DNA from 2 places in the Labrys sp. F242 genome. Region 2 is predicted to be linked to the other one. Evidence: predicted binding sites of a transcription regulator. Region 2 holds the regulator's gene; the other holds the start of a gene.
What was found. The regulator PhoB, encoded in region 2, activates phosphate uptake and scavenging genes when phosphate is short. The targets are predictions, from matches to a motif close to TGTCATNNANCTGTCAT.
Positions count from the first base shown of each region.

Region 1: a site for PhoB is predicted at 5,300-5,316, ahead of ACZYTC_RS27915 (YdcH family protein). Genes of this name have one in related genera too.

Region 1 is NZ_JBVASG010000005.1:316,590-331,397, reverse strand. Features, by position in the region: gene ACZYTC_RS27955 (MFS transporter) at 1-231, opposite strand, end outside; gene ACZYTC_RS27950 (TetR/AcrR family transcriptional regulator) at 343-939, shown strand; gene ACZYTC_RS27945 (DUF1192 domain-containing protein) at 962-1,153, opposite strand; gene ACZYTC_RS27940 (DUF1444 family protein) at 1,168-2,031, opposite strand; gene ACZYTC_RS27935 (DUF1013 domain-containing protein) at 2,414-3,133, shown strand; gene ACZYTC_RS27930 (hypothetical protein) at 3,333-3,620, opposite strand; gene gcvA (transcriptional regulator GcvA) at 3,751-4,671, shown strand; gene ACZYTC_RS27920 (YdcH family protein) at 4,738-4,962, opposite strand; gene ACZYTC_RS27915 (YdcH family protein) at 5,330-5,509, shown strand; gene ACZYTC_RS27910 (DUF6600 domain-containing protein) at 5,669-6,832, shown strand; gene ACZYTC_RS27905 (creatininase family protein) at 6,927-7,751, shown strand; gene ACZYTC_RS27900 (ABC transporter ATP-binding protein) at 7,793-8,872, opposite strand; gene ACZYTC_RS27895 (ABC transporter permease) at 8,893-9,678, opposite strand; gene ACZYTC_RS27890 (ABC transporter permease) at 9,675-10,574, opposite strand; gene ACZYTC_RS27885 (ABC transporter substrate-binding protein) at 10,645-11,688, opposite strand; gene ACZYTC_RS27880 (adenylosuccinate synthase) at 12,140-13,429, shown strand; gene ACZYTC_RS27875 (hypothetical protein) at 13,737-14,808, shown strand, end outside.
Region 2 is NZ_JBVASG010000001.1:27,196-42,003, reverse strand. Features, by position in the region: gene ACZYTC_RS00195 (LysR family transcriptional regulator) at 1-228, opposite strand, end outside; gene ACZYTC_RS00190 (NAD(P)H-dependent oxidoreductase) at 322-1,113, shown strand; gene ACZYTC_RS00185 (cation diffusion facilitator family transporter) at 1,135-2,052, opposite strand; gene ACZYTC_RS00180 (DUF2934 domain-containing protein) at 2,222-2,464, opposite strand; gene ppk2 (polyphosphate kinase 2) at 2,697-3,590, opposite strand; gene ACZYTC_RS00170 (ATP-binding protein) at 3,791-5,110, shown strand; gene pstS (phosphate ABC transporter substrate-binding protein PstS) at 5,354-6,400, shown strand; gene pstC (phosphate ABC transporter permease subunit PstC) at 6,573-7,577, shown strand; gene pstA (phosphate ABC transporter permease PstA) at 7,589-8,431, shown strand; gene pstB (phosphate ABC transporter ATP-binding protein PstB) at 8,428-9,255, shown strand; gene phoU (phosphate signaling complex protein PhoU) at 9,291-10,010, shown strand; gene phoB (phosphate regulon transcriptional regulator PhoB) at 10,024-10,725, shown strand; gene ACZYTC_RS00135 (hypothetical protein) at 10,866-11,603, shown strand; gene ACZYTC_RS00130 (RNA polymerase sigma factor) at 11,622-12,860, opposite strand; gene ACZYTC_RS00125 (YciI family protein) at 12,879-13,235, opposite strand; gene ACZYTC_RS00120 (aldo/keto reductase) at 13,321-14,271, opposite strand; gene ACZYTC_RS00115 (RrF2 family transcriptional regulator) at 14,354-14,800, opposite strand.

The DNA of each region.
Region 1 (14,808 bases), on a different contig from region 2:
GCTCTGGCCGTGGCGGTCCACCAGGCGGGAGATCTGCGGAGACATGAAGGCATTGCCGAGGGCGAAGGTCGCCGAGACGGCGCCGGCCAGCCAATATTCGCCGTGGGTCTGCGAGATCATGGCAACGATACCCATGGTCACCATCGCAAGTGGCAGGCGCGCCAGGAAACCGGCAGCCGCGAAGGCCTTTGCCCCCGGCGCTCGGAAGATCAGGCTGTAGGGATTGGACATCGGGCACTCCAAGGGAAAAGGATGCGCTGACATACGCAACGTATGTATTCGACATAGTTGCATACGTCTCGTATGTCAACTAATATACGCGGTGTATGCAAAGGAGAGGACATGGCCCGCAAACCGCGAGCACAAATGATCGCCGAGACCCGCACCAAGCTGGTGGCCGCGGCACGCGCCGCCTTCGGCACGGTCGGCTATGCGGAAGCGTCGATGGATGATTTCACGGCGGCTGCCGGCCTGACGCGCGGCGCTCTCTATCACCATTTCGGCGACAAGAAGGGCCTGCTCGCGGCGGTGATCACGGAACTCGACGCCGAGATGTCCAAGCGGCTCGCCGCCGTTTCGGCCCAGGCTGAAGATCCCTGGCAGGGTTTCGTCGCCGAATGCTCGGCCTATATCGAGATGGCGTTGGAGCCCGAAATCCAGCGTATCCTGTTTCGCGACGGCCCGGCCTTCCTCGGCGATCCCTCACAATGGCCGAGCCAGGATGGCTGCATCGCCTCGATGAGTGCCACATTGGCCGCGCTGAAGCGGGACGGTGTTCTTGCCGATGTCGACCCGGAGGCCGCAGCCCGGCTGGTCAATGGCGCCACCTGGCATGCCTCGCAATGGATCGCCAATGCGGCCGATCCACAGGCGGCGTCCAAGCAGGCGGTGAAGGCCTTTCATGCCTTGCTGAACGGCCTCCTGCGTCACCCCGCCTGAACGGCGGGTTTGGCTTACAGGCTCAAGTCTTGAAGAAGGCACTCGCTGCCGAAAGCGAGGCTGCCTTGCGGGCCTTGGCTTCCTCCAGGCGCACCATCTCCTGTTTCAGGGCCGCGATGCGCTCGTCGAGCTCATGCAGCGACAAGGTCGAGAGGTCCTGCCCGATCTGATGTGCCACCGGCACCTTTCGCGGCTCTTCGTCGAAAATCGCCATTTCGTCTCCTCACATCAAATACGGCGCTGCTCGGCGAGTTCCGCCGTCGTCGCCATTCTAAACCCATTGGCATCGAGCACAAAAAGCTCGTCCGTGAGCGGATGTGAGCGCGACTTGGAATCTTCGCTCACTTTCGCGGCAAAATCAGCCCTTGCCGAAAAGTCGGGCGTCCAGGCCACCAGGAAATCCCGATTGGGAATGCCGGCGATCACAAGGTCGCTCCCCAGCGCCTTCAGCAGCCTTTGCCGGATCGAGGGCAGCAGCAGGCGGGCGGCATCATAGCCATCCTGGGTCAGAATGGTCGCGGAGGCGCCCTGGCCTCTCGCCGATTTCTTGGCCCCGATCGCCAGCGCGCCGGAGGCGGCCTCCAACCCCGACAAGGCTGCTTCGTGAACGGCGTCGGCATTGACGCCCCATGTCTTCAGATCATCCGTCGTAACGAGGGAATAGCGCTCACCCTGATCGAGCGCATAGGCGATCACCACCGTGGCCGTCAGATCGCGCGAGATCAGCTCCTTGGCCTGCTGGCGATATTCGATAGGCACGATCTGCAGGCGCAGTTTTGCACGCGCATCCTGCCAATGCCTGCGCTCGTCGTCATCGGCGGGCCGGACGGCCAGGATACCATCGAAGAAAGTAAGGATTTGGCTCTCCCGGTCCGCCCCCCGCGCCGTGCCGAGCTGGCGCTGCAGATTGCCGAGATAGACCTGCTTGGTATCTTCGCCGACCTTGACATGCACGCTCTCGGGGTCATCGCCGGGCAGAGTGAATTTCAAAGCGGGCCGGTGCCGGCGGAGCAGGCTGACCACTTCCTCGCGAAAGCTCTCGGGAGCGCCCACCGCCGCGGCCGGGACACCGGCAACCACAAGCCCCACCATCGCTTCCATCACCCGGCGGCGTCCGATCCCGTCTAAGCAGAGTTTTCCGGTGCGGCCCGCGGATGCGGCCCGCCAGAAAACTCTGCCAATGTTTGATATCCTGCAAATTCCTCCTGATCGTGCCCATGGCACAATCAGGAGGAATTTGCTTGGGCTCCGCCCTGCCATCCCGTCCGCTCCCACCTGCCCGCACCGAGGGGATCACCATAGCCAGGATGGCTCCCTGTCGACAATCCTGGCGGGAAAGCGGTGCAACAGGCTTCCCTTTCGGGCGAACGACGACTATATGAGGTATGAATCCCGACAATCAGCTCGCGTCGGGCTTCGTTCCAGGAGGCTGGAGCGAGGCGGCAGCGGGCTCATGCTTTCCGAGGAGATGCCAATGTCGACCGCCCCGCTGATGCCGAAGGCCACCGCCGTCTGGCTGGTTGAGAACACTGCCCTCACCTTCGACCAGATCGCCGAGTTCTGCAAACTGCATCCGCTGGAGGTCAAGGGCATTGCCGATGGCGAGGTTGCGGCCGGCATCAAGGGCCAGGATCCTGTGATCGCCAACCAGCTCACCCGCGAGGAGATCGCCCGCGGCGAGCGCGATTCCCATCACCGCCTCCGGCTGGCCGAGCCGAAGGTCAAGATCGCCATCGCCAAGGTCAAGAAGGGCCCGCGCTATACGCCGGTCTCGCGGCGCCAGGATCGCCCCAACGCCATTCTCTGGCTGGTGAAGAACCATCCCGAACTCAAGGACGCCCAGATCATGCGTCTGGTCGGCACCACCAAGACGACGATCGCCGCCATTCGCGATCGCACCCATTGGAACACCGCGCAGCTGGCCCCGGCCGATCCGGTCATGCTCGGTCTCTGCACCCAGATCGATCTCGATTTCGAAGTCGCCCGCGCCTCCAAGGATCGGCCGCCCGAGCCCGAGAGCGCCACGCTGCTGCCCGCGGAAATCACCACCGGACCGACGGCTGATCGCGGCCATAGGCAAGACAATCCCTTCGCCTCCCTTGGCAACACGCCGCGCCAGGCGGAAGAGGAGGACGAACTGGACGTCGCCAACGTGTTCGCCAAGCTCAAGGGTATCAAGCAGAAGGACGACTGAGCCCCAGGCGGCCAGCTCAGATCCACCACTTGAAAGGGCTCTTTCGCCAGCGCGGAAAAGCCCTTTTGCTTGTGGAGGTTGGCAGCCGGCTCCAGCCGTGCTTTCCCGGACCCGTTGCGACCTAATACCGGCAACAAGAAAGGGCGCGATCGGTGATCGCGCCCTTTTTGTCATCCGATAGAATCCAGGAACATCACCTTTATGGAAGCTGGCGACCGAACTCGTCGCGCACGCCCTCATAGCGGGCATAGCGGATCGGCGGGACATCGTCATCGCCATAAACGTCGCGCTGATGCCCCATCGCGACTGTCTGATCCTGCCCCCTGAGCTGTGCCAGGCCGGCGGAGATCGCTTCGACGAAGGATGTGGCCCCCTCGACCAGAATGGCGGCGATCGAGTAGTGCAGGCGCACCTGCGTCCCGTGCAGAGCCGGGGCATAGCTCCAATGCCGGCCCCATTCATCTTCGTGGAATTCGACGCTCGACATACTCGTACCCTCAACAAAAAGTAAATACGCTCTTGCGATATGTTTCCTATTTTCAATGCTTTATGCTAGATTATCAATGGAGCAAACCTTTCTTCACCATCAACAAAAACTTGATGATCACAGGTAGGGCATGAGCAGATCGGGAGCTGGCCTCGGTGCATTGTGGACCTTTGCCGTCGCCGCTCGTCATCTGAGCTTTGCCAAGGCCGCGATCGAGCTCGACGTGACCCCCGCCGCCGTCAGCAGCCAGATCCGCGCTTTCGAGGACCGCCTCGGCACCCGGCTGTTCTTTCGCACCAGCCGCAGCATGAAGCTCACCCATGCAGGCGAGGAACTGCTCGAAGCGACCGGCGGCGCCCTGCGCACCATCGACGAAGCCTTGCACAGGGCCGCCAACACCACCCAGCGCAAGAGCTTCACCGTCTCTTCCGGCTCATCCTTCGCGGCCAAATGGCTGGTGCCGCGCCTGCCGCGCTTCCGCCAGCAGTTTCCCGACATCGACATGCGCATCGATATTTCCGATACGCTCGCCGATTTCAGCCGCCAGGAAGTCGACGTCGCCATCCGCTTCGGCCGTGGCGCCTATGCCGGCCTGCGCTCGGACCGCCTGTTCGTCGAGGACGTCTTTCCGATCTGCAGTCCGCAGCTTCTGCATGGACCCATTCCGCTGCGAGAGCCCAACGACCTGCAATATTTCACCCTGATCCATCTCGACTGGCACAGCCAGGATTCGATGTGGCCGGATTGGCGCATGTGGCTGATGGCCGCCAAGGCCGACAAACCCGACCCGATACGCGGCCTGCATTTCAGCCAGTCGATCATGACCCTGCAGGCGGCCGTCGACGGCCAGGGTGTGGCGCTCGGCAACACCAGCCTGGTCGGCGACGATCTGGCGGCGGGCCGGCTGGTGCGCCCCTTCGACCTGTCGCTGAAGATCGCGCCGGAATTCGCCTATCATTTGGTGGCACCGCGGACAAAGGCGGACAAGCCGATGATCAAGGCATTCCGGGACTGGGTGCTGGCCGAGATCGCCAGCGGCAAGGCCGTCTGACGGCCCGGTTCGCGCGCACGCCCTATCGTGACCCGCGCCCCATGCAATGCCGGTGACGCAAAAGCGTCAGGCGATGATATCCGGCGTCAGCAGGTCCTCCAGCAGGGACATGCGGTCCTTGAGATGGAGCTTGCGCTTCTTCAGGCGTTGAAGCTGCAGACGGTCGGGAGTTCCCACCTGTTCCAAAGCGGCAATCGCGGAGTCGAGATCGCGGTGTTCCTGGCGCAACTGCCCCAGCTCCGCAATCATCGCGGCTTCCTCCTCCTCGGTGAGTGGATTTGACAAGCCCATACCCTTCCATTCCGAATGGCAGCCTCGGTATTTGGACCGTCCTGCCGCCCCATGCCCCTTCGGGCACGGTGCCGAACTATGCCGAGCCGATTTCTCGCCCGCAAGCGCTGCGGCAAGATATCGCCATCTATTTACACCCGTTTGGCAAAGCTTGCCGGACAACTTTCACAAGCCCTTCCTAGGCCTTTGATCCAGCATTCTTTTTGGCTCTTCCACACTGCATTACCGTGCGGTAAGCTATTGTTCTGACTAAATTTATTGTTGCTTTGCACAATCGATTCACGGCGAGAATCCACGATTTTCCTTCGACATGCGTACCGTTTCGTGAGAACGTTGAATGTCGGAACTGTGACACAAGGAGCCGTTAATGCCTGTGCAGTCGCATTTGGTCGAACTGGAGCGCAAACATCACGCTCTCGAAACAGAACTCACCATCGCACTGGCTCATCCCTCCTCGGATGACCTCAAAATCGCAGAGCTGAAGCGCAAGAAACTCCTTCTGAAAGACGAAATTGCAAGATTGAAGAGCACCGAGAGGTTGCACTGAACCAGTCGAAGCTGGTGCATTCTGACCGCCGGACCGGAGCAAAATCCGGTACCGGCGGTTTCATTTTGTGGCCACCTTGTGCCAATTGATACGGACGGCTCCCCCAAACAGGTTCATCATCGGCTGTGATCGAAGCAATAACCCATGGAGGGGTTTGCTATGGCCGGCACGACACGCCATCTGGGGATTGGCCTCGTTTCTTCCTTCCTGCTGGCCTGTGCCATCCTGCCTACTGCAGCCACATTCGCGGACCGGGCGCGGGCCGCGCCCGTCGCCGCCATCCAGGCGCAGGCTCCCAGCCTCGAAGAATTCAAGACCGTGCTGTCGGGCTACGGCCAATACATCTATTCCGAACGCTATGGCGAGGTCTGGAAGCCTTCGGTGGTGCCTGCTGGCTGGCACCCCTATCCGGCCTGCCGCTGGGTCTATGACCGCAATTTCGGCTGGACCTATGACGACCCCACCGTCTGGGGCAAGATCATCCATCATTACGGCCGCTGGGCCTCGGACGGCAGCAATGGCTGGGTCTGGATACCCGGCACGCAATGGAGCCCCGCCTGGGTAATCTGGCGCGGCGGCGGCGACTGGACCGGATGGGCACCGACACCGCCCGCAACCGACCAGCAGGAAATCAGCCTGGCCAATTTCAACGTGGACAGGCAATGGACCTTCATCGAGACGGCCAAGCTCGGCAATCGCTGTGAGGGTGAAGCTTCGGCGGTGCCAGTCGGCACCTTCGTCGGCTCGGCCCCGGTGACACGCATCAAGATCGTGCGCGGCATTGCCGTGTTCGTGCTGCCGCCGCCTGCAACCGTCATCGACTACGACACCGGCCCGGTTGCGCCCTGGCCGGCCGAGTTTCTCGGCGAATGGCTGCTCTGGCTCAATACCGCCGCCTCGGCCGCCTCGCTGACCGTCGGTGACAGCCTTGCTGCTGCCTGCGCGCCGCCGCCAGCAGCGCCGGCCGTCACGCCCATCGCCTTGCCGACGCCGGCAGCCCCCCGCTTCAAGTCCTGGAGCCCACCTCCGCCCCGCTATGCCAAACGGCGCGACCTGCGCCGGGTCGATGCGCCGGAAGCCCCGCGCAGCAGGCGGCGGATTTATCCTGCGCCGGACTATGTCGACGAGCCACCGATCTACAGCCCACCGGCCCGCCGCCGCCCACCTGTCTGGAATGATGGCCCCGTGGTCCAGAGGCCGCCTCGCTACCCGCCGCCGGGCCCGGTGGTAACGCCCTCCAACAATCCGACTTCACCCAATTCCGGCCAGCGTTATCGTAGACCCCGTCCGCCCGGCCCCTATCGCGGCCAGCAAGTCTGGTAGCAGGCACTGGCTGGCCGGACCGAGAATGCAGCGGGGCGTTGTAATGGCGCCCCGCGGCTGTATGGTTCGGGCATCCCTTTTCCTGGAATCGATCATGCCCGCCTCCGCTTCCCTGCCCCGCCGCCAATGGTTCGAGATGACGACGGAGGATTTCCGCACCGGCGAAACCGCCGATTGGATCGCCGTCTTGCCGATCGCCGCCGTGGAACAGCACGGGCCCCATCTGCCGGTTGGCGTGGACAGCATGATCATGCAGGGCTATCTCGACCGCGCCATCCCGCTGATTCCCGCCGACATTCCCGCGACCTTCCTGCCGATCCAGACCATCGGCAAATCCAACGAACATCTGGAATTCCCAGGCACCCTCAGCCTTTCGGCCGAAACTGTAATCCGGGCCTGGGTCGAGATCGGCGAAAGCGTGCACCGGGCCGGTATCCGCAAGCTCTTGATCGTCAATTCCCACGGCGGCAACATGGCGGCGATGGATATCGTGGCCCGCGAATTGCGCGTGCGCCACGGCATGCTGGTCGCCTTCACCTCCTGGCACATGTTCGGCTACCCCAAGGGCGCCTTTTCGGATGACGAGACGCGCCTGGGCATCCATGCCGGCGAGATCGAGACAGCCTTGATGCTCGCCTTCCAGCCCGACCTCGTGCGCATGGACAAGGCCAAGGACTTCCGTCCGGTCACCTACGAAATGGAGCAGACCTTCAAATATCTGCGCACCGGCCGTCCCGGCGGCTTCGGCTGGATGGCCCAGGACATCCGCCCCGAGGGCGCGGCGGGCGATGCTGGGAAAGCAACGCCGGAACATGGCGAACTCTCGGCCGAATTCGGCGCCCAGGCGCTGGTCGACCTGCTCAGGGATATCCGGGACTTCGATCTTTCACGTTTGAGGAACGGGCCGCTCAAGGAATGAGGGCTGCATCCTTCTCCCGCAAGGAGAGAAGGATGCAGCCCTCAGGCCGCGACCTTCTCGACCTCTTCCAGCAATTGCAGATCACCGCGGCCGAAGGACACCGTCACGTCCTCGCCCATCTGCGGGGGCGGGGCACCCGGATTGTTGAAGGTGTCGAGCGAGACCACGTTCTCGTCGAAGCGCACTCGGATGCGCACGATCGAGCCGAGGAAGCTGACGAGCTCGATGCGACCGGTGAGGCTATTGCGCCCCTCGCCGCCGGTGCCCAGCACCACGGCTTCGGGGCGCAAGGCCAGCGTGCGCGTCTCACCATTGCTGGCACCCTGCAGGCCACGGCTGGTGATCACCTCCTGCCCATCGACCGAGAAGCGCCCGGCAGCGGCATCGACGACCTTGCCCGTGAGGAAATTCAGCGTGCCGACGAAAGAGGAGACAAAGCGCGTCTTGGGGAAATTGTAGATCTCGAAGGGCGTGCCGACCTGTTCCATCTGCCCGGCGCTCATCACCACGACGCGGTCGGACATCGACAACGCCTCTTCCTGATCATGCGTGACGAACAAGGTGGTGATGCCGAGTTCCTGCTGCAGCACCCGGATCTCGTCACGCAGGGACACACGGATCTTGGCATCCAGCGCCGAGAGCGGCTCGTCCAGCAGCAGGATCTTCGGGCGCACCGCAATCGCGCGCGCCAGGGCCACGCGCTGCTGCTGGCCACCGGAGAGTTGGAAGGGATAGCGATCAGCGATCTGCGGCAGCTTGATCATCTCCAGCATCTGCTTGACGCGGGCGTCGATCTCGGACTGGGATTTCTTGGCGATCTTCAGGCCGAAGCCAATATTCTCGACCACGGTCATGTTGGGAAACAGGGCGTAGGCCTGGAACACCATGCCGACATTGCGCTGGTTGGGCGCCAGGCCAGTGATTTCCTTGCCGTCCATGCGGATCGAGCCGGCGGATGGCGACTCGAAACCGGCGACCATGCGCAGGACCGTGGTCTTGCCGCAGCCGGAGGGACCGAGCAGGGTGATGAATTCCCCCTTCTGGACCGACAGATCGAAACGCTTCACCACCTGGTTGGCGCCGAAGCTCTTCTGCAGCCCGGTGATCTCGAGAAAGGACATCTTGACCTCCAGTAGCAGTTTCAGCGTGCCGGCCGGGCGCCGCGCGAGCGTCCGACCAATTGCAACAGGCCCATGCAGGCCCAGGTGATGATGAAGGCAACGATGGCGAGCGCCGAGGGCTCATAGGCCCGGTTCGCGCCGATCAATTGCAGATAAGTACCGAAGACCGGCCGGTTGAGCAGGCTGGCAAAGGTGAATTCGCCGATGACGATAGCGAAAGCGATGAAGGAGCCGCTGAGCACGCCCGAGCGAATGTTCGGCAGGATGACTTGCCACAGGATGGTGAAACCGCTGGCACCCAGGCTCTGGGCCGCCTCTGTCAACGTCTTGACGTCGATAGCGCGCAGGCCTGCATCGACGGAACGGTACATATAGGGCAGCGCCAGCACGACATAGCCGAAGGTAAGCAGGAGGTCCGTGGTCCATTCGCTATCGGTCAAAGGCAGCCAGGACGACGAGTTGAACATGCGGATATAGCCGAACACGATGATGATTGCCGGAATGACCAGCGGCAGCAGCGTGACGAACTCCACCGGCGACCGCCATCGCGGCAGGCGCAGGCGCACCAGATAGGCCGCCGGCACCACCAGCAGGATGCTCAGAATGATCGTAGCAAGCGCGAGCAGGATCGAACGGATGAACGCGTTCTGGAACTCCGCCTGGGCGAACACCACGCGATAGGCTTCGAAACTGTATTGCCCGCGCAGCATGCGCAGCGAGAACTCGAAGGTGGAGAGCAACGGGATGATGAAATAGCTGATTGCCAGCAGGATGATCAGCCAGGACAGCACGGAGGATTTCTTCATCGCACCCACCGCTCGCTATAGCTGCGCAGCCAGATATAGGCGCCGCTGGAAATACTGGTGATCACCACCATGCCGAAGGCGATGGCGTAGCCCAGATTGGGATTGCTGAGCACGTCGCCGCGGATCTGGGCGAAGAGCTGGATGGGAATGATCGGCAGGCTGGATCCGGTAAGCGCATAAGCGGTCGCCACCGCGCCGAAGGCATTGGCAAACAGCAGCAACGTCGCGCCCAATATGCTCGGCAGCAGGATCGGCAGGGCGATGTGCCGCCAATAGTGGAAATTGCTGCCGCCCAGCACGGCATTGGCCTCGCGCCATTCGCGCTTCAATCCATCGAGAGCTGGCGCGATCACCAGCACCATCAAGGGAATTTGGAAGTAAAGATAGACCACGGTCAGACCGGTAAAGCTGAGAATGTTGAAGCCGGTCGAATAGAGGTTGAAGCCGAGCCAGTCCCGCAGCAGGACGGTGACGAGCCCCACCCGCCCCAGCGTAGCCAGGAAGGCGAAGGCCAGCGGCACACCGGCGAAATTCGAGGCGACCCCCGAAAATGTCATCACGGCGCCGCGCATCCACTCCGGCAGGCCACCGAGAATGACCGCATAGGCCACGAAGAAGCCGATGAAGGCACCACCGAGGGCCGAGGCGAAGCTGATCTTGATGCTGAGCCAGAAAGACGAAACGATCGCCGGATTGGTGAACAGCTCGAAGATGTTGCCGAAGGTGAAATGCCCCTCCCGGTCGAAGAATGCCCCCACCAGCAGCAAGGCCGTCGGGACCACCAGGAAGAGCAAGGCGAAGAGCACGAAGGGCGCCATGCCCAGCACGGCCAGCCCTCCACTGGCTCTGGCCGAGCCTGGAGCTGCAGCTGGGGCAGTGTTTGCGGTGGTATTCATGCGGCGACCACAATAGCACGCGTCCTGCCCGGAGAAACCGGACAGGACGCGCAGGAGATGACAAACGATGTTACTTGACGGCGGCGCCGACCACGCTGTCCCAATCCTTGGTGATCTCGGCCTTGGCAGCGCCCTGCTCATCAAGTGTCGGGAACACGGCCTTGGCATAGGCTTCCGCCGGCGGAAGCTTGGCAAGCAGGTCCGCCGGGATCTTCTTGTTGGCGACGAGGTCGTTGAAGCGGATCGGATGGCAATAGCCCTTCAGATAACCGATCTGGCCTTCGTCGGAATAAAGATACTCCATCCACAGCTTGGCGGCATTGGGATGCGGTGCGTAGGCGCTGATGGCCTGGACATAGACGCCAGCGACCACACCGCTGGCGGGAATCACCACGTCGACATCCGGATTGCCCTTGAGCGTGTCGCGATCGGTAAGGGCGTTGTAGTCCCAGCGCAGCACGATCGGGGTCGCGCCCTGGGCGAGCGAGGCGGCCTTGCCGATGGTGGGCACGAAATTGCCCTTCTTGTTGAGTTCGGCAAAGAATTTCAGCCCCTCGGCGGCAGCCTTGCTGGCATCGCCCTTGGCGGCGGACAGGCCGGCGGCATAGACACCCTGGATCGCCTGGTTGGCTGTGCGGGGATCGCCAGCCAGTGCCACGGCATTCGCGTAGTCGGAGCTCAGCAGGTCGCTCCAGTCCTTGGGCGAATTCTTGACGATGTCCTTGTTCACCTCGAAGGCGAGCACGCCGTAATAGTCGCCGTACCAATGGCCATCGGCGTCCTTGGCATTGTCGGGAATGGAAGCCCAGGTCGCCACCTTGTAGGGCTGGATCAGGCCATCCTTCTTGGAGGTCGGGCCGAAGGAAAGACCGACATCGATCACATCGGGCGCCTGCGGGCCGGTATTGCCCTTGTTGGCCTTGATGGCCTCGACTTCGTCGCCCGAACCGGCGTCCGGATTGAGCTCGTTGACCTTGAGGCCATACTTGGCCTTGAAGCCCTCGATGATGGCGCCGTAGCCGCACCAGTCATGCGGCAGCGCGATCGTGGTGAGCTGGCCTTCCTTCTTGGCGGCGTCGATCAGCTCCTGGCTCTGGGCCAACGCGCTGCCCATCGAAGCCGCCAAGGCCAGCACGGATACCGATGCGATACCCAGCCACGTTTTCCTGCTCATTTGTCCAACTCCTAAGATGGTGCCGCGCCGGCCCATTTTTCCGTAAAGGTTTTTACAGCGGCGCTGGTATCAATGACGGTTGACACTTTTGTGTCAATAGTGGCCGTCATATATGACAGCCTCAATATTCACTGTTTGCAGCGATTTTTACGGGTTTACGACGCCCGCTCGATCCGTTAGGAAGTGAAAAAGCCCGGCCATCGGATGAGCCGGGCTTTTGCGTGTCCGGGTTTTGGAATTCCGTGCGAAGGTGTTTTACGATTTGGTGGAACCACCAGCGATCGAAAAACGTATCGAAACGAGAGAGTTAGAGCAAAACGACGTTTCCACTTGAACGCGTTTTGCTCTCGGAATTTCGGGGCCGAGGGCCAGAGAGAGAAGGGAGATCACCATGGCCAATGTCGTCGTGGTCGGGTCGCAATGGGGCGACGAAGGCAAGGGTAAGATCGTCGACTGGCTGTCGGAACAGGCCGACGTCGTCGTACGCTTCCAGGGCGGCCACAATGCCGGCCATACCCTCGTCATCGGCGACAATGTCTATAAGCTGTCCCTGCTGCCCTCGGGCATCGTGCGCGGCAAGCTCTCGGTGATCGGCAATGGCGTGGTGCTCGACCCCCGCGCCTTCGTCGCCGAGGTGAAGAAGCTGACGGAGCAGGGCGTTTCGGTGACGCCCACGACATTACGCATCGCCGAGAACACCCCGCTCATTCTCTCGCTGCACCAGGACCTCGATCGCCTGCGCGAATCGGCGACCGATGGCACCAAGATCGGCACGACCGGGCGCGGCATCGGTCCCGCCTATGAAGACAAGGTCGGCCGCCGCGCCATCCGCCTGATGGACCTGGCCGATCTCGGCGCCCTGCGCCCGAAGATCGCGCGCCTGCTCAACCATCACAACGCCCTACGCCGCGGCACCGGCCAGAACGAAATCGATCCGGAAGCCCTCTATCAGGAACTGGCGGACGTGGCGCCGCTCGTCCTGCCCTTCATGGACGACGTCGGCGCCCTGCTCGACAAGGCGCGCAAGGCCGGCAACCGCATCCTGTTCGAGGGCGCCCAGGGTGCCCTGCTCGACATCGACCATGGCACTTACCCCTATGTGACCTCTTCCAACACGGTCGCGGGGCAGGCCGCCATCGGCTCCGGCCTCGGCCCGGGCGCGCTCGACTATGTGCTGGGCATCACCAAGGCCTATACGACGCGCGTAGGCGAAGGCCCCTTCCCCACCGAACTCACTGACGAGACCGGCCGCCTGATCGGCGAGCGCGGCCGCGAATTCGGTACGGTCACCGGCCGGGCCCGCCGCTGCGGCTGGTTCGATGCCGCCTTGGTGCGCCAGACCATCCGCACCTCCGGCATCACCGGCATCGCCCTCACCAAGCTCGACATTCTCGATGGCTTCAAGACCATCAAGGTGTGCGTGCGCTATGAACTCGATGGTCGCGAAATCGACTATCTGCCGGCCAGCCAGGCCGCCCAGGCGCGCGTGAAACCGATCTATGAGGAGATCGAGGGCTGGCAGGAAACCACGGCCAAGGCCCGCTCCTGGGCCGACCTGCCGGCGCAGGCGATCAAATATGTGCGCCGCATCGAAGAGCTGATCGGGGCGCCGGTGGCCGTGCTCTCCACCAGCCCCGACCGGGATGACACGATCCTTGTGCAAAATCCCTTTCAAGTCTAAGAGCAGACCTAATCCCGTCAGATTCGGGCATTAGTGCGTGATCTGCTGCGATGGCACTGTGCGGGTTGCGATCCGCGCGGCGCCGGGCGTATCCGGCGATGGTCTTGTTCCCAGGGGCAGGATCAGGCGTGGTTTCGACCACGTCTTGGCAGCCGGGCCTGCCTGCAGCGGATCATGGGCCCGGAGCAAACTGCGATTTCTCCGAATCGCATTTTGCTCTTACGTCTTGTTTTGACGCATTTTCCTAACCGAAAAGTCCATAAACTTTTCTGGAAAATGCTTCTGTGAAGAGATCGAGCCAGAACGCGTGTCGACGGACTATTTTCCTCCCATCCAGCGAGCCGTGCAGGGTCTTTCCCCCAATACGCAGGAAACCCGCCAGGCGCTCTATGAGAAAGCCCGCTCCGCCCTTCTCCGCCAGCTCAATGCCGCTGATCCAGCGCTGACGGAGGGGCAGATTGCGAGGGAACGCAACCTGCTCGAAGAGGCCATACGGCGCGTCGAGCACCATTACGACGAAGCCGAGTTCACGCCCGAGCCGGTCGTCTCCGAGCGCCCGGCCGCTCCCCAGTCCCAGTCCGATGGCCAGCCTGCCGACAACGATGCCGTGGACGATGAGGCGCCCTCGCCTGCCTCGTCCCGGCCGAACGGCTTGCCGGCTTTCGCCGAGCGCAAGACCGAGAAGCGGCGGCCTCAGGCGCCTCGTCGCAGCAGTTCCAACGGCAATTTCCGGCGTTATGCCGTGATGGCCGCGCTGGCAGCCGTCATCATCGGCGGAGGCGCCGCCACTGCGCTCTATTTGCGCGGAAGCGACGACAGCCCGGCGCCGGTACCTCAGCCGGGGCCCGCACCACAAGCATCATCCAAGCCCGCACCCGAGCCCGGCAAATTGAATGACCGCCTCGGCGGCGCGCCGGCCGCCCCCCCGACCGAAGTCGCCACCGGCAATCCTTCGGCACCGACGCCGGCCGCCCCGCAGCCTGCCGCACCGGCGCCGCAGGTTCCAACAGCGCCCGCACCGCTGCTGCCCTCGACGCAGTCGGAGGCGCCGGAGGGGCAACGCGCGCGCCTGATGGAGGAAGACCCGAGCGCCCCGATGAAGGGCCGCCTCTTCGAAGGCACCGTGAACTGGCGTACGGAATCGCAGGCCAGCGGTACCAACGGACCGCTCGACACTGTCGTCGTCGGTGAAATCACCGTTCCCGACCGCAAGATGAAGGTGCTCCTCACCCTCAGGCACAATTCCGACCGTTCCCTGCCGGCAAACTACCTCTTGAACATCCAGATGAGCGTACCGGCCGACTATCCCAGCGGCGCCGTCGGCGACGTCAAGAGCGTGAACGTCAAGGCCGATCCGCAGGTCCCTGGCTTGCAGCTCG
Region 2 (14,808 bases):
GATCTGGACGGCATGGGCATAATAACGGCTGCCTTCCTCGGTGAGCGAGACGCGCCGGGTCGTACGGCTGAGAAGAGCCACGCCCAGCGCATCCTCGAGCTCGCTCAGGTGCCGCGTGACACTTGACTGGCCGATATTCAGCTCGCGTGCGACCGCAGAAAAATTTCCGCGCTCGGCGACGCGAACAAAGCTGCGAATGCGTTCCAAAGTGACGTCTGATTTATCCATAAATCGGCATAGTACTATGCATTCTCCAGGTATAGCGGATTATATGGACCTTCCCTAGCTTTGAGGAATGATTTCTCATTCCCGGAAACACCCATGAAAGTCCTGCTCGTCTTCGCGCATCCCGAACCCCGCTCGCTCAATGCAAGGCTTCGCGACGTTGCCATCGCCGAACTCGAGGCTCAGGGCCACGAAGTTCGTCTGTCCGATCTCTATGCCGACAAATGGAAATCCGAAGTCGACCAGGCCGATTTTCCGGCACTGGAAGCCGAAGCCAGACTGATACCGGTGCATGCCTCCAAGAAAGCCTTCGAGGCCGGCACGCTAACCGACGACGTCAAAGCCGAGATCGAGAAACTGCTATGGGCCGATGTCCTCATCCTGCAGTTTCCGCTCTGGTGGTTCACCATGCCGGCCATCCTCAAGGGCTGGGTCGACCGCGTCTTCGCCTATGGTTTCGCCTATGGCGTCGGGGAACATAGCGACCAGCGCTGGGGGGATCGCTATGGCGAGGGAACCCTGGCCGGCAAGCGCGCGATGCTCATCGTGACGGCCGGCGGCTGGGAAGAACATTATACGCCGCGCGGGATCAATGGCCCGATCGACGACCTGCTGTTCCCGATCCATCACGGCATTCTCTATTATCCCGGCTACGACGTACTGCCGCCCTTCGTGGCCTATCGAGCCGATGGCCTCAAGGAAGCGGGTTTCGAGCCGCTGGCCGAGCGCCTGCGCGACAGAATGCGAACGCTGCCATCCGCGTCGCCCATTCCCTATCGCCGCCAGAATGCCGGCGACTACCTGATCCCGACCATGCAACTGCGAGCCGGGCTCGCAACGTCGGGCGAAACGGGCTTCTCGCTGCATCGGCGCGCGCCCGCCGATTGAGCCTGCCGGCCCGGATGGCCGTCACAACCTGGTTTCGCCTTCGTCCTCGCGCAGGGCCCGGTCCTCCATCTGAATGGTGACATGGCCGATGCCGAATTCGTGGCCGACAAGCTGGCGGGCTGCGACCAGAACCTCGCGCGCTTGGGTCATGTCGGCCAGCACCAGATGGCCACTCATGGCATCGAGCCCCGAGGTTATCGTCCACACATGCAGGTCATGCACGGCGACCACGCCGGGAATTTCGCCCAGCTTCTTCTCGAGCAGGGAGAGATCGACGGTAGGTGGCGTGCCTTCCATAAGAATATGCACCGCCTGCTTCAGCAGGATCCAAGTGCGCGGCACGATGAACAGGCCGATCCCCGCGCCGATGATGGGATCGACCAGCGTCCAGCCCGTCAGCATCACCACGAGGGCGGCGAGGATGACGCCGAGGGAGCCGAGCATGTCGGACAGGACCTCGAAATAGGCCCCCTTGACGTTGATGCTCTCGGAAGAGCCCCCGGACAGGAGCTTCATGCTGATCAGATTGACCACCAGTCCCGCCATGGCCACTGCCAGCATCGGGGCCCCGAGGATTTCGGGCGGATTGAGGAAGCGCTCATAGGCTTCATAGAGGATGTAGACGGTGAGCAGCAGCAGCACGACGGCGTTGGTCAGCGCCGACAGGACCTCCATGCGGACATAGCCATAGGTCTTCTGAGGCGTGGCCGGCCGTTCGGCGAAACGGATGGCGATCAAGGCCAAAGCGAGGCCTCCGGCATCCGTTAGCATATGCGCGGCATCCGCCAGCAGAGCGAGGCTGCCTGTCCACAAGCCACCGATGACCTCCGCCGCCATGAAGGCCGAGGTCAAGGCAAGGGCGGCCAGCAGACTGCCCTTGTGACGGCCCGCTGCCGTCTCCCCGCGCGAGGCCACCCCGTGCGCATGCCCGTGTCCCATCCATGCCCTCTTGCAATTGCCGCACAACGCAAGCCGCGATGCAGGGGAAACATAACTCCTCTAGCCGCTAGAGGAGCAAGACACAAAGGCGATGGGTGGGGCGAATATGCGCCAAACCGTCCAGAATGAAGTGCGTGATCCGTTCAAATCACACAGCGCTTTTGCCGACTCAGTGCTTGCTGGCTTTCCGCTTGGCTGCAGGAGTAGCCTTCCGCTCGGGCTCGGGCTCGCCTTTCGCGTTCAGTTCGTGCACGTCATAGAAGCGGGAGGTCAGCGTCGATTTTGCTTCCTCGCCGACGATGAATTTCTTGGCCATCTCCCAGTGGCGAAGATCGCTGCCTTCCGGACACCCTTCGCGCAGCCAGATCTCATAGGCCTTCATTCGAATGCGCTGTTCGGTCGTATGTGGCATCGCTGCGCTCCCTCGTCGCGTTTAACGGAGCGGCCGACGCAGAGGCGCGTGGCGGGCATTGCCGATCAGACATATCACGGCATCCGCCCGCCCCGCATTGCCCGGCCGCTGCGGGGAAAACGCAGGGCGGGCCGGCTGGTTCCCGACAAGCGAGGTTTCTGGGCCCAAGGCCTGGCACGAAATTGGCGTGCCGATCTGAAGATCGGTACAGCGTGTTTCGATCTATCCCGCGTCAGACCTCCCCACCCTTGGCAAGGAAATCTTCGGCGCTCAGCACGATCTTCGAGTCCTGCGCGCCCACCAGCTTCTCGTCCTTGTCGGGATAGGGCAGGCCCGCCAGCACGCTGCGGATTGCGGCAAGGCGCGTGCGCAGCTTGTCATTGGCCTTGACGATGGTCCAGGGGGTGTCGACCGTGTCGGTCGCTTCCAGCATGCGGTCATAGGCCTGCGAATAGGCTTCCCATTTGCCTACCGCCTGATGATCGATCGGCGAGAGCTTCCACTGCTTGAGGGGGTCCGCATAGCGCGCATGCAGGCGCTTGAGCTGCATGGCCTGGCCGATGGTCAGGAAGAGCTTGAACAGGCGGATGCCGTCGCGCACCAGCATCGCCTCGAATTGGGGCGCCTCGTGCAGGAACTTGTCGGTCTGCTCCGGTGTGCAGAACCCCATCACCGGCTCGACCCCACCGCGATTGTACCAGGAGCGGTCGAAGATCGCGATCTCGCCCTTGGTCGGCAATTGGCTGACATAGCGCTGGAAATACCATTGCCCCTGCTCGGTGGGCGTCGGTTTCGACAGCGCGACCACGCGGGCATCGCGCGGGCTCAGATGCTGGGTGAAGCGGTGGATGGCGCCGCCCTTGCCTGCGGCGTCGCGCCCCTCGAAGATCACGACCACGCGCTCGCCCTGCGCCTTCGCCCAGGTCTGCGCCTTGAGGAGCTCGATCTGCAGCGCGCGCAGGTCCCGCTCATAGGTCTTGGATTTCAGCTTTTCCTTATGCGGGTAATTGCCCGAACGGAAGGCCGCGTCGTCGATCTCCGGGGGCAGGTCGAGATCATCGAGACGAAACCCGGCGATCGCCTTCATGAGCGCTTCGTCCGCCTGCTTGCCCGCCTTCTTTGTCATGGAACCTCTCCAAATCCGCACGATCGTCGTGAAACTGTCATCGCTCTGTCTACATTGCCAGCATGAACGATTTCCACAATGCCCAGAGCAAAGCGCGTTCTAGTAGAAACACCCTTTTGCTCTGGCTCTCTGGTTGGACGCGTCTTTGCGATTCGAGATGAGTCCGTCAATTCGCAAAACGCCTTGGATGGAAAGCCGCAATGTCGATGGTGATGGAACGCTCCTGGCTCTTGACGAAATTGGCCTGGAGCGGTGTAGCTGGTCCGGTGGGCTCGAACCGAAACATCCTGAACCGCATCTGGGGCCGCCGCTGGCTGGTGCTCTCGATCGCGCTGCTGCTGACCGCCCTGGTGCTGTGGGACGGCGCCAATCCCTGGCATGGTCTGCTCATCTTCGCCATGATCGTCGCGGCCACGGGTACCCTTCCCTCGACCGGCGGACATGACGGCAGCATCAGGCCCCCTCTGCCCGAAAGCGGCGGCAAGCCCTCCTTCGACGATCTGGTGATGGCCATCCCGGACCCGGTGATTGTGCTCGATTCGGAGCTTGCGGTTCGCTACTTCAATCGCCGCGCCCGTGACATCGTCCCCAATCTGCGTATTTCCGAAGCCCTGACCTATGCGCTGCGCGTGCCGGAATTGGTCGATGCCATCCGCTCGGCCCTCGACACCGGGGCCAGCCGGCAGATCGAATATTCCGAGCGCGTGCCGATCGATCGTGTCGTCGAGGCGCAGATCTCCACCATTGCGGGCGAGAGCGGGCGCACCGCCTTCGTGGTGATCGTGCTGCGCGACGTCACCCAACGCCACCGCGTCGAGCAGATGCGGGTGGATTTCGTCGCCAATGCCAGCCATGAACTGCGCACGCCGCTGGCTTCCCTGCTCGGCTTTGTCGAAACCCTGCAGGGCCCGGCGCGCAACGACGTCGCCGCGCGCGAAAAATTCCTCGACATCATGCGTTCCCAGGCCAATCGCATGTCCCGGCTGATCGACGATCTCCTGTCGCTCTCGCGCATCGAACTCAATGCCCATGTCCAGCCCGACAAACCGGTCGAACTCAGCGCCGTGGTCGGCCATGTCGCCGACACGCTCGGTCCCCTCGCCCAGGACCGGGGCGTCACGCTCAGCCTCGACAGGCGCATCCCGACGCTGGAGGTTCGCGGCGAGCGGGACGAGTTGATCCGCGTCTTCGAGAATCTAGTCGAGAACGCCATCAAATATGGCGCGTCCGGCGGCAAGGTCGAAATTGTCATCGATTCGCTGCCCAAGACGCAGGGCAAGGGCCGCGAGGCCGTGGTGACGGTGCGCGACTACGGTCCGGGCATCGAGGCCGAACATGTGCCGCGCCTGACCGAGCGCTTCTACCGGGTGGATGCGGCCAAATCCCGCGAGAAGGGCGGCACCGGCCTCGGCCTTGCCATCGTCAAGCACATCGTGGCACGCCATCGCGGCCGGCTCGGAATCGAAAGCGCGCCCGGGGAAGGCAGCACTTTCTCGGTCCGGATCGATCAGATCGGCTGAGAAGACGCGTCTATATGATGCCGCCGGTGTTTCCGGGACTTTTTACAATTGCGTCGCGTCCTTTTTGGCCACATCGCAACATTTCCCCTATCATATTGAAATACAACAATTATAAATGTCATAAAACGATAGTCGAACTGTCATAGAACCGTTGCTGCCGGCTTTTAGGAGTCGCGACGTAGACAGGATTGCCGACCGGTGAACGGTCGCCGTGCCCTGTCCAGAGAACAACGGAGATAGACCGTGAAGCTTTCCTTTCTTGCGCTCGCCGCTTCAGTAGCCCTGTCGAGCACGATCGCTGCCACTGCTGCCTATGCCGCCGACATCACCGGCGCCGGCGGCACCTTCCCCGCCCCCGTCTACAATGCCTGGGGCAGCGATTTCAAAGCCAAGACCGGCACCGCGCTGAACTATCAGGCGATCGGTTCGGGCGGCGGCCAGACCCAGATCACCAACCGCACCGTCGATTTCGGCGCTTCCGACGCCCCGATGGCCACCGACAAGCTGGCTGCCGCCAAGCTGCTGCAGTTCCCGACCGTGATCGGCGCCATCGTTCCGATCGTGAACATCGAAGGTGTTTCCACCGACCAGCTCACGCTGACCGGCCCGATCATTGCCGACATCTACCAGGGCAAGATCACCAAGTGGAACGATCCGAAGATCGCCGAGCTCAACAAGGATGTGAAACTCCCCGATCTCGACATCGCCCCGGTCTACCGCGCCGACGGCTCGGGCACGACCTATGTGTTCACGTCCTACCTTTCTGCCGTGAGCCCCGACTGGAAGAGCGGCATCGGCGCCGCCACCTCGGTGCAGTGGTCGGCCGGCTCGGGCGCCAAGGGCAATGACGGCGTCGCTGGTGCGGTGAAGAACACCCAGGGCGCCATCGGCTATGTCGAATATGTCTATGCCGCCAACAACAAGCTGACCACCACGCAGCTCCAGAACAAGGACGGCAAGGTCATCAAGCCGACCGTTCCGGCGTTCCAGGCCGCCGCCTCCAAGGCCGACTGGAAGGGTGCCAAGGACTTCGCCGTCTCCATGATCGATGTCGGTGGAGAGACCTCCTGGCCGATCGTCTCCACCACCTTCATCCTGTTGCCGAAGGATCCCAAGGACGCCAAGCAGTCCGCCGAAGTCCTGAAGTTCTTCGACTGGGCCTACAAGGATGGCTCCGCCACCGCCGAAAAGCTCCACTACATCCCGCTGCCCAAGGACGTCATCGACACCGTTCGCACGGCCTGGAAGAGCGAAGTGAAGGCTGCCGACGGCAAGGCTGTCTACGAATAAGTTGAACGCGACCCGGCGCAACCTTGCGCCGGGTCGTCTTCCCAAAAGCGTTTTGCGATTTGGCGGAATCGCCAGGAAGCACAAAGACGCGTCGAACCAAAGAATCGGAGCAAACCAGCGTTTTCGTCTAAACGCGGTTTGCTCCCGTCGAAACACAGGCCGGAATATCGCCATGAGCGCCATAGCCGACTCCTCGCTGGACGCATCCAACTCGGCTGCAAAGGTCGCGCAGGGTTCTCCCTCGCCCGGCGCCAAGACGGTTCCTGGCGCCAACCTGGATCCCATCTTCAAGGCCGCCCTCTATGGTTGCGGCTCTCTCGTGCTTATCCTGCTCTGCTCGATCGTCGTGCTGCTGTTCTATGGCGGCTGGCCGGCGCTGGCCCATTTCGGGCCGAGCTTCTACTGGTCAACCGCCTGGAACCCCGTCACCGAGAAATTCGGCGCCGGGGTGATGATCTACGGCACGCTGTTCACCGGCCTGCTGGCGCTGATCATCGCCCTGCCGATGTCCTTCGGCATCGCCTTCTTCCTGACCGAGATCGCGCCGCAGAGCGTGCGGCGGCCGATCGGCATTGCCATCCAGCTCCTGGCGGCCGTGCCCTCGATCATCTTCGGCATGTGGGGCTCTCTGATCGTGGCGCCGATCCTGGCCCAGACGATCTATCCGCCGATCATCTCCGTCCTCTCGCATGTGCCGGTGCTCGGCTATCTGTTCAAGGGCCCCACCAACGGCGCCGGCATGCTGACCGCCGGCATCATCCTGGCGCTGATGATCATTCCCTTCATCACCGCGATGTTCGTCGAGATCCTCGAAGCCGTGCCCGCCATGCTGAAGGAATCGGCCTATGGCGTCGGCGCCACCACCTATGAGGTCTTCCGCAACGTCTCGGTGCCCTATGGCCGGACCGCGCTCGTCGGTGCCGTGATGCTCGGCTTCGGCCGTGCCCTCGGCGAGACCATGGCCGTGACCTTCGTCATCGGCAACGCCAACCGCATATCGGCATCGCTGTTCTCCTCGGGGGCGACCATCGCCTCCACCATCGCCAACGAATTTCCCGACGCGCCTGCCGGCTCGCTGCGCAGCCAGTCGCTGCTGGAGCTCGGTTTCGTGCTCTTCGTGATTTCCTTCATCGTGCTTGCGATCTCCCGCATGCTCGTGCGCAGCAACGCCAAGTAAGGGAGAGCATCATGGCCCATCTCGCCCACGGCAACGCCCGCCTCGCCCGCCGTCGTGCCCTCGACTACGCCTACAAAGTCGTCTCCATCGGCTTTGCCGCGATCTCCCTTCTGGCGCTCGCCTGGATCCTGTACACCCTGCTGCGCGAGGGCCTGCCCTCGCTGACCTTGGACCTCTTCACCAAGGACATGGCTGATGGCGGCCTACGCAATGCCATCGTCGGCTCTTTCGCCATGGTCTTGCTCGCCCTCCTCATCGGCGCGCCGATCGGCATCATGGCTGGCACCTTCCTCGCCGAGGCGGGGCGCGGCAGCAAGTTCGCCGACGCGGTGCGCTTCATCAACGACATCCTGCTTTCGGCGCCGTCCATCCTGATCGGCCTGTTCGTCTACCAGATGATCGTGGTGACGACGGGCGGCTTCTCCGGCTGGGCCGGCGTGGTCGCCCTCGCCATCATCATCCTGCCGGTGGTCGTGCGCACCACCGAGGACATGCTGGCCCTGGTGCCGATCAGCCTGCGCGAAGCCGCCTTCGCGCTGGGGTCGCCGATGTGGAAGGTCATCACCTCCGTGACCTGGCGCTCGGCCCGCACCGGTATCGTCACCGGCATCCTGCTGGCCCTGGCCCGCGCCGCCGGCGAGACCGCACCCCTGCTGCTGACAGCCTTCGGCAATTCCAACTGGTCGCTCAACCTCGGCAATGCCTTTGCCAGCTTGCCGGCCGCCATCTACCAGCTCGCGCCTTATCCCGACCCCAAGGCCGTCTCGGTGGCCTGGAGCGGCGCCCTCCTCATCACCGCCGGCGTGTTGGCGCTCAATATTCTGACCCGCTTCGTGCTCGCTCCCAAGAAATGAGTGATCCCATGTCCGCTACTCCACAAGCCTCCATCGCGGTTGCCGAACGCCCCATCGCCAATCCAGCTGCCGCCGTGAAGCTCAAGGTCGAGAATCTCGACTTCTTCTATGGCGAGAAGCATGCGCTCAAGGGCATCAATCTCGACATGATCGACCGGCAGGTCACGGCCATGATCGGCCCTTCCGGCTGCGGCAAGTCCACCCTGCTGCGCGTGCTCAACCGCATGTACGACCTCTATCCGGGCCAGACTGCCAAGGGCCGCGTGCTGCTCGATGGTCAGAACGTCATCGGCAAGGAGATCGATCCGGCAGTGCTGCGCGCCCGCATCGGCATGGTGTTCCAGAAGCCCACGCCCTTCCCGATGTCGATCTATGACAACATCGCCTTCGGCGTGCGCCTGCATGAGTCGATCTCCAAGGCGGAAATGGATCAACGCGTCGAATGGTGCCTGACCAAGGCCGCCCTGTGGAACGAGGTCAAGGACCGCCTGCACGCCTCTGCGCTCGGCATGTCCGGTGGCCAGCAGCAGCGCCTGTGCATCGCCCGCACCATCGCGGTGAAGCCCGAAGTCGTGCTGCTGGACGAGCCGACCTCCGCGCTCGATCCGATCTCGACCGCCAAGATCGAGGAACTGATCGACGAATTGAAGCGGGACTTCACCATCGTCATCGTCACGCACAATATGCAGCAGGCGGCGCGTTGCGCGGATGTGACGGCCTTCTTCTATCTGGGTGACCTCATCGAGGTCGGCCAGACCAACAAGATGTTCACCACCCCGAACGACAGCCGTACACAGGATTACATCACCGGCCGCTTCGGCTGATCCCTCGGCCAGCGTCGAATTCATTTGGAGGCGGCATGTCCGACCACATCGTTACATCCTTCGATCAGGAATTGCGCGAATTGCGCAACATGATCGCCGAAATGGGTGGCTATGCAGAGAAGAGCGTAGCCGACAGCGTCGAAGCCCTGCTCAAGCGCGACACCCAGCGCGCCAAGGCCGTGATCGAGCTCGATCTGGCGATCGACAAGCTCCAGCGCCAGGTCGAGGACCGGGCTATCCTGGTCATCGCCAAGCGCCAGCCACTGGCACTCGACCTGCGCGAAATCGTCTCGGCCCTGCGGGTGGCCAACGATCTCGAACGCATCGGCGACCTCGGCAAGAACGTCGCCAAGCGCGTGGTCGCCATCCACAGCCATGCGCAGCCGGCCCAGCTCTTCGGCGGTTTCGACCATATGGCTGACCTGGTGCTCGAGCAGCTCAAGCAGGTCCTCGACGCCTTCGCCCAGCGCAATGTTGAAGAAGCGCTCTCGGTCTGGAGTTCGGACGGCGAGATCGATGCGATGTACACCTCGCTGTTCCGCGAATTGCTGACCTACATGATGGAAGATCCGCGCAATATCGGCTTCTGCACCCATCTGCTGTTCTGCGCCAAGAACATCGAGCGCATCGGCGACCATGCCACCAACATCGCCGAGACGGTGCATTACCTGGTGACCGGTGAATCGCCGGCCGGCGAGCGGCCCAAGGCGGACAACAGCACCGATCTCGTCGACCTTCCTGTGCCGGCTAAGTAACAAGGGATAGGCCATGCCTCCCAAGGTTCTGATCGTCGAGGACGAAGAAGCATTGACCCTGCTGCTGCGCTACAATCTCGAAGCCGAAGGCTATGAGGTCGACAGTGTGGCGCGCGGTGACGATGCCGAGATCCGCCTGCGCGAAAGCGTGCCGGATCTGGTATTGCTGGACTGGATGCTGCCGGGGTTGTCGGGTATCGAATTGTGCCGGCGCATCCGCATGCGGCCGGAAACCGAGCGCCTGCCCGTGATCATGCTCACGGCGCGTGGCGAGGAAACCGAGCGTGTGCGGGGTCTGGCCACCGGCGCCGACGATTATGTCGTCAAGCCCTTCTCCGTGCCGGAACTCTCGGCCCGCGTCCGCGCTCTGCTGCGTCGGGCCAAGCCCGATCACGTCGCCTCCCTGCTCAAGGCCGGTGACATTTCCCTCGACCGCGAGACCAAGCGCGTTCATCGCGGCAATCGCGAGATCCGCCTCGGCCCGACCGAATTCCGCCTGCTCGAATTCCTGATGCAGGCGCCGGGACGCGTGTTCGCACGCGAGCAATTGCTCGACAGCGTCTGGGGCCGCGACGTCTACATCGACGAGCGCACGGTCGACGTGCATGTCGGGCGACTGCGCAAGGCGATGAACCGCACGCGCGAGATCGACCCTATCCGCACGGTTCGCGGCGCCGGCTATTCCTTCGACGAGACCTTCGCCAAGCAGGCCTAGGACGGATATTTCATCGCCCGACACCAAGGCCGGCGGCTCACCGCCGGCCTTGTCGCATCACGTACCCGGTACTCGCCCGATCTAGGCGATTTCAGAGGCTTGCGATAAGACGACTTGCCAAAGAAAATGCCGGGGTTGCCATGATCCGTTCCTTGCTCGTCGCGTCGCTTTTGACTGCCAGTTCGTTGGCGCTGCTTCCCAGCGATGCCGCAGCGGCCAAGCTCAAGAAAACCTTGTGTTCGGGCGAGTTCGGTACCGGCTCCGGCTTGGCGGGCTCCTATATCGGCAAGGATTGCTTCATCGCAGCCGACAGCGACATGCAGGAGCAGGTCGCCGGTATCTGCAAGGAAGGCTCGCGATGCGAGGTCGAGGCCATGGTGGAGGTCGCACCCGATGGCAGCATGCAGATCAGGACCGTCTTGTCCGTCAGGCAGGCCGGACGCGCGCCCGCCACGCGCACGTCCTATGCCCAGAAGGCGGGCAACTATGCCGACGGCATCTATGCCTTGCAGGACGATGGCTGCGACAAGCAGGGGGCGACGCCAGGCAACCGGGTTTCCGTGCAGCTTCTACGGGCAGCCGGTCCTGCCATCCAGCTCTACGGCAAATATTGCGCGGTCATCGAGGCCGATGGCGAGGAGCCTTCCAGCGCCAAGTTCCAGGCGACGCTGCAGCTTCGATGCGGCAGCTCGCCGGCGCAGGACCAGGCCCTGCGAAGCGGCCGCTCCGGCACGGCGGAAACCATCGTGATGACCCCCGCCCCCGAGCGGCAGCTGTGGCTCGATGAAGACACATTGATCCGTTGCCCGATCAAGCGCGCCTATACACCGCAATGGTGGATCGAGGCCCCGCCCTTCAATGGCCGCTATCCCCAATAGCTTCTGCAGGCGCCGATATCAGCCCAGAGCCGCCAGGCGCCCTTGCAGATAACGGCGGATGACGGGATCACTCTCCAGCCCGATCGCCCGCGAATAGGCGTTGCGGGCCTCCTCCTGCCTTGCGGCGCGGGCCAGCAAGTCCGCGCGTGCAGCCCAATAAGGCTGGTAATCGGCGATCCGCCTGTCGCTGGCGACCTCGTCGAGCCCGGCCAATCCGGCTTGCGGTCCCGCAAGACGGGCGAGCGCCACGGCTCTGTTGATGGCAGCGACGGGGGACGCGGTCAGTAGTACCAAGGCCTCATACAGCGTGACGATCGCGGCCCAGTCCGTCGTCGCGCAGATGCGCCTATTGGCATGGGCCGATTGCAGCGCGGCTTCGAGCTGATAGCGACCGATCTGTCGCGCCTGCCCGGCCCTGGCGAGCAAAGCCTCAGCCTCCTCGATCAGGGCGGCATCCCAAAGCGTGGTATCCTGCTGTTCCAACGGGATATAGTCGCCGACCGGGCTACGGCGTGCAGCCCGCCTCGCCTCGGCATGCAGCATCAGGGCCAGCAGGCCGAGCACTTCCGGCTCGCCGGGCAGGAGCGAGACCAGCAACCGGCCGAGCCAGATGCCTTCCACCGACAGATTGCGCTCGCGGGCCTGCGCCCCTTCGGGATCGGCCCAGCCCTCGGCATAGACGGCATAGACGGCCTCCAGTACCGCTTCGAGACGACCGGGCAACTCGTCGGGTTCCGGGATCCGGAAGGGGATGGCGGCCTGCTTGATCTTGAGCTTGGCCCGCACCAATCTCTGGCTCATCGCCGCAGGTGAAACCAGGAAGGCGCTGGCGATCGCGCCGGCGTCGAACCCCAATATCGTCTGCAGGATCAAGGGCGCGCGCACGGCGGCATCGAGCGAGGGATGAGCACAAGCGAACATCAGGCGCAGGCGCTCATCGGGAATGACAGGCTGTTCGGCCTGCTCGGAGGCGAGGGCCTCGACATGGCGGATGACCTCGTCCGCCTTTTCGCCGCGCAGCTTGGCGCGGCGGGCCGCGTCGATCTGCCGGCGCCGGGCCGCGGTCAGGAGCCAGGCTTCGGGATTGGCGGGCACACTGCCCGCCGGCCAATGTTCCAAAGCCGCCGCAAAGGCGTCGGCCAGGGCGTCCTCCGCCCCCGCAATGTCGCCCGAACGTGCCGCGAGAAGGGCGACGAGCCTGCCATAGCTGCGTCGCGCGACGATTTCGGCAAGTTCGACGGCGGGGGCGGAAGGCACCGGATCGGCTCGCTTGGTTCAATAATCCTTGGGGTCCCACACCGGCCGGACCTCGATGGTACCGATGGCTGCACTCGGGCAACGCGCAGCCCAGCCGATCGCGGCATCCAGGTCCGGCACATCGATGATGTAGAAACCGCCGAGTTGTTCCCTGGTGTCGGCGAAGGGGCCGTTGAGCACCTGGGTCTTGCCGTCGGCGAGGCGCACGGTCGTCGCCGCAGACGTGGGGCGCAGACGGCTCCACGGGCCGAGAGCACCGGCCGATCTGAGGGCCTCCGTATAGGCCTGATAGGCGGCCAGCACAGCCTGCTTATTGGCGGGGTCCACCTTCAGCATGGCTTCCTCGTTGCTGTAGATCAGAATCGCGAACTGCATGGGTCTCTCCTGTCTCCGCCGGCGCATGATGCGCCGGCATGACAATGACGCGCCATCCCGTTCACTTTCGACAGCAGGACGAAAATTATGCGCTCGCCTTGGTGAGTTGCTCGATCTCGCCCGAACCCAGATTGAGTTCGGTCGCCTTGATCAGGTCCCCAAGTTGCTCGACGCTGGTGGCGCTGGCGATCGGAGCGACGATGCCGGGCCTTGCGATAAGCCAGGCAATGGCGACCTGGGCCGGTGTGGCGCTCTTGGCCTCGGCTACCGCATCGAGAGCGGCCAGGATGCGCAGGCCCCGCTCGTTGAGATAATTGGCCATCTCGCCGCCACGCGCGTTGCTCTTGGCGAAATCGGCCTCACTGCGATATTTGCCGGAGAGGAACCCCCTCGCCAGCGAGAAATAGCTGGTCACGCCGATCTCGTTCTTGAGACAGAACGCCTCGAGCTCGTTCTCATAGCCGGCGCGGTCATAGAGATTGTAGTGCGTCTGCAGATTCTCGAAACGCGGCCACATCTCCTTGGTGCTGATAGCCAGCGCCTTGAACATGGTGTTGGCGCTATGATTGGAATTGCCGATCACGCGCACCTTGCCGGCCTTGATCAACTCGTCATAGGCGGAGAGCGTTTCTTCCAGATCCACCTCCGGATCCTCCCAATGGGAGAGGTAGAGGTCGATGTAATCGGTTTGCAGGCGCCGCAGGGAATCCTCGGCCGCCTTGAGGATATAGTCGCGCGACAGGCCCTTCTTGCCGGGCCCCATTTCCGAGCCGACCTTGGTGGTGAGCACGATGTCGGCGCGATTGCCGCGGGCCTTCATCCATTTGCCGATGATGGCTTCAGACTCACCGCCCTGATTGCCGGGAACCCAGGCCGAATAGACATCCGCCGTGTCGATCAGGTTGAAGCCGCCCCCAACGAAAGCATCGAGGACAGCGAAGGAGGCTTTCTCATCCGCGCTCCAGCCGAAGACATTGCCGCCCAGGCCCAACGGAGCAACCGAAAGATCAGACCGCCCAATCGCACGTTTTTCCATAAATGCTCTCCATGATCATGACAAAATATGGACCTGACCGGCACGAAAGCGTGCCGGCTCGGCCTCCAGGGCCGCAGGGAACTCAAATCGAATAGGTCAGTTCCTGTTCCCCGCCACCTGCCCGACGCATCTCTTCCACCGACATGTTGTCGAGCAGGTCGGAAGAAAGGTCTCGCACACGCCGCATCAAAAGGCGTACGGTGCAACCTGGAACATCCGGGCAGTCGAGGCAAGGCTGATAAGCGGTGTGGCTGGCGCAGGCGATCGGCGCGAGCGGACCGTCGAGGACCCGGATGGCATTGCCGACGCTGATCTGGCTGGCCTCGCGGGCCAGCATATAGCCACCGCCCTTGCCTTTCTTGGAGCGCACGATGCCGGCCACGCGCAACTCACCCAGGATCGCATCGAGAAACTTCTTGGGAATGCGGTTTGCCTCGGCGATTTCCTGGCTTTGCGCCGTCTCGCCGGCCGGCAGGCCGGCCAGATGCGCCAGCGCCTTGAGACCATATTTGCCCTTGTTCGTCAGCATCGCCCTGA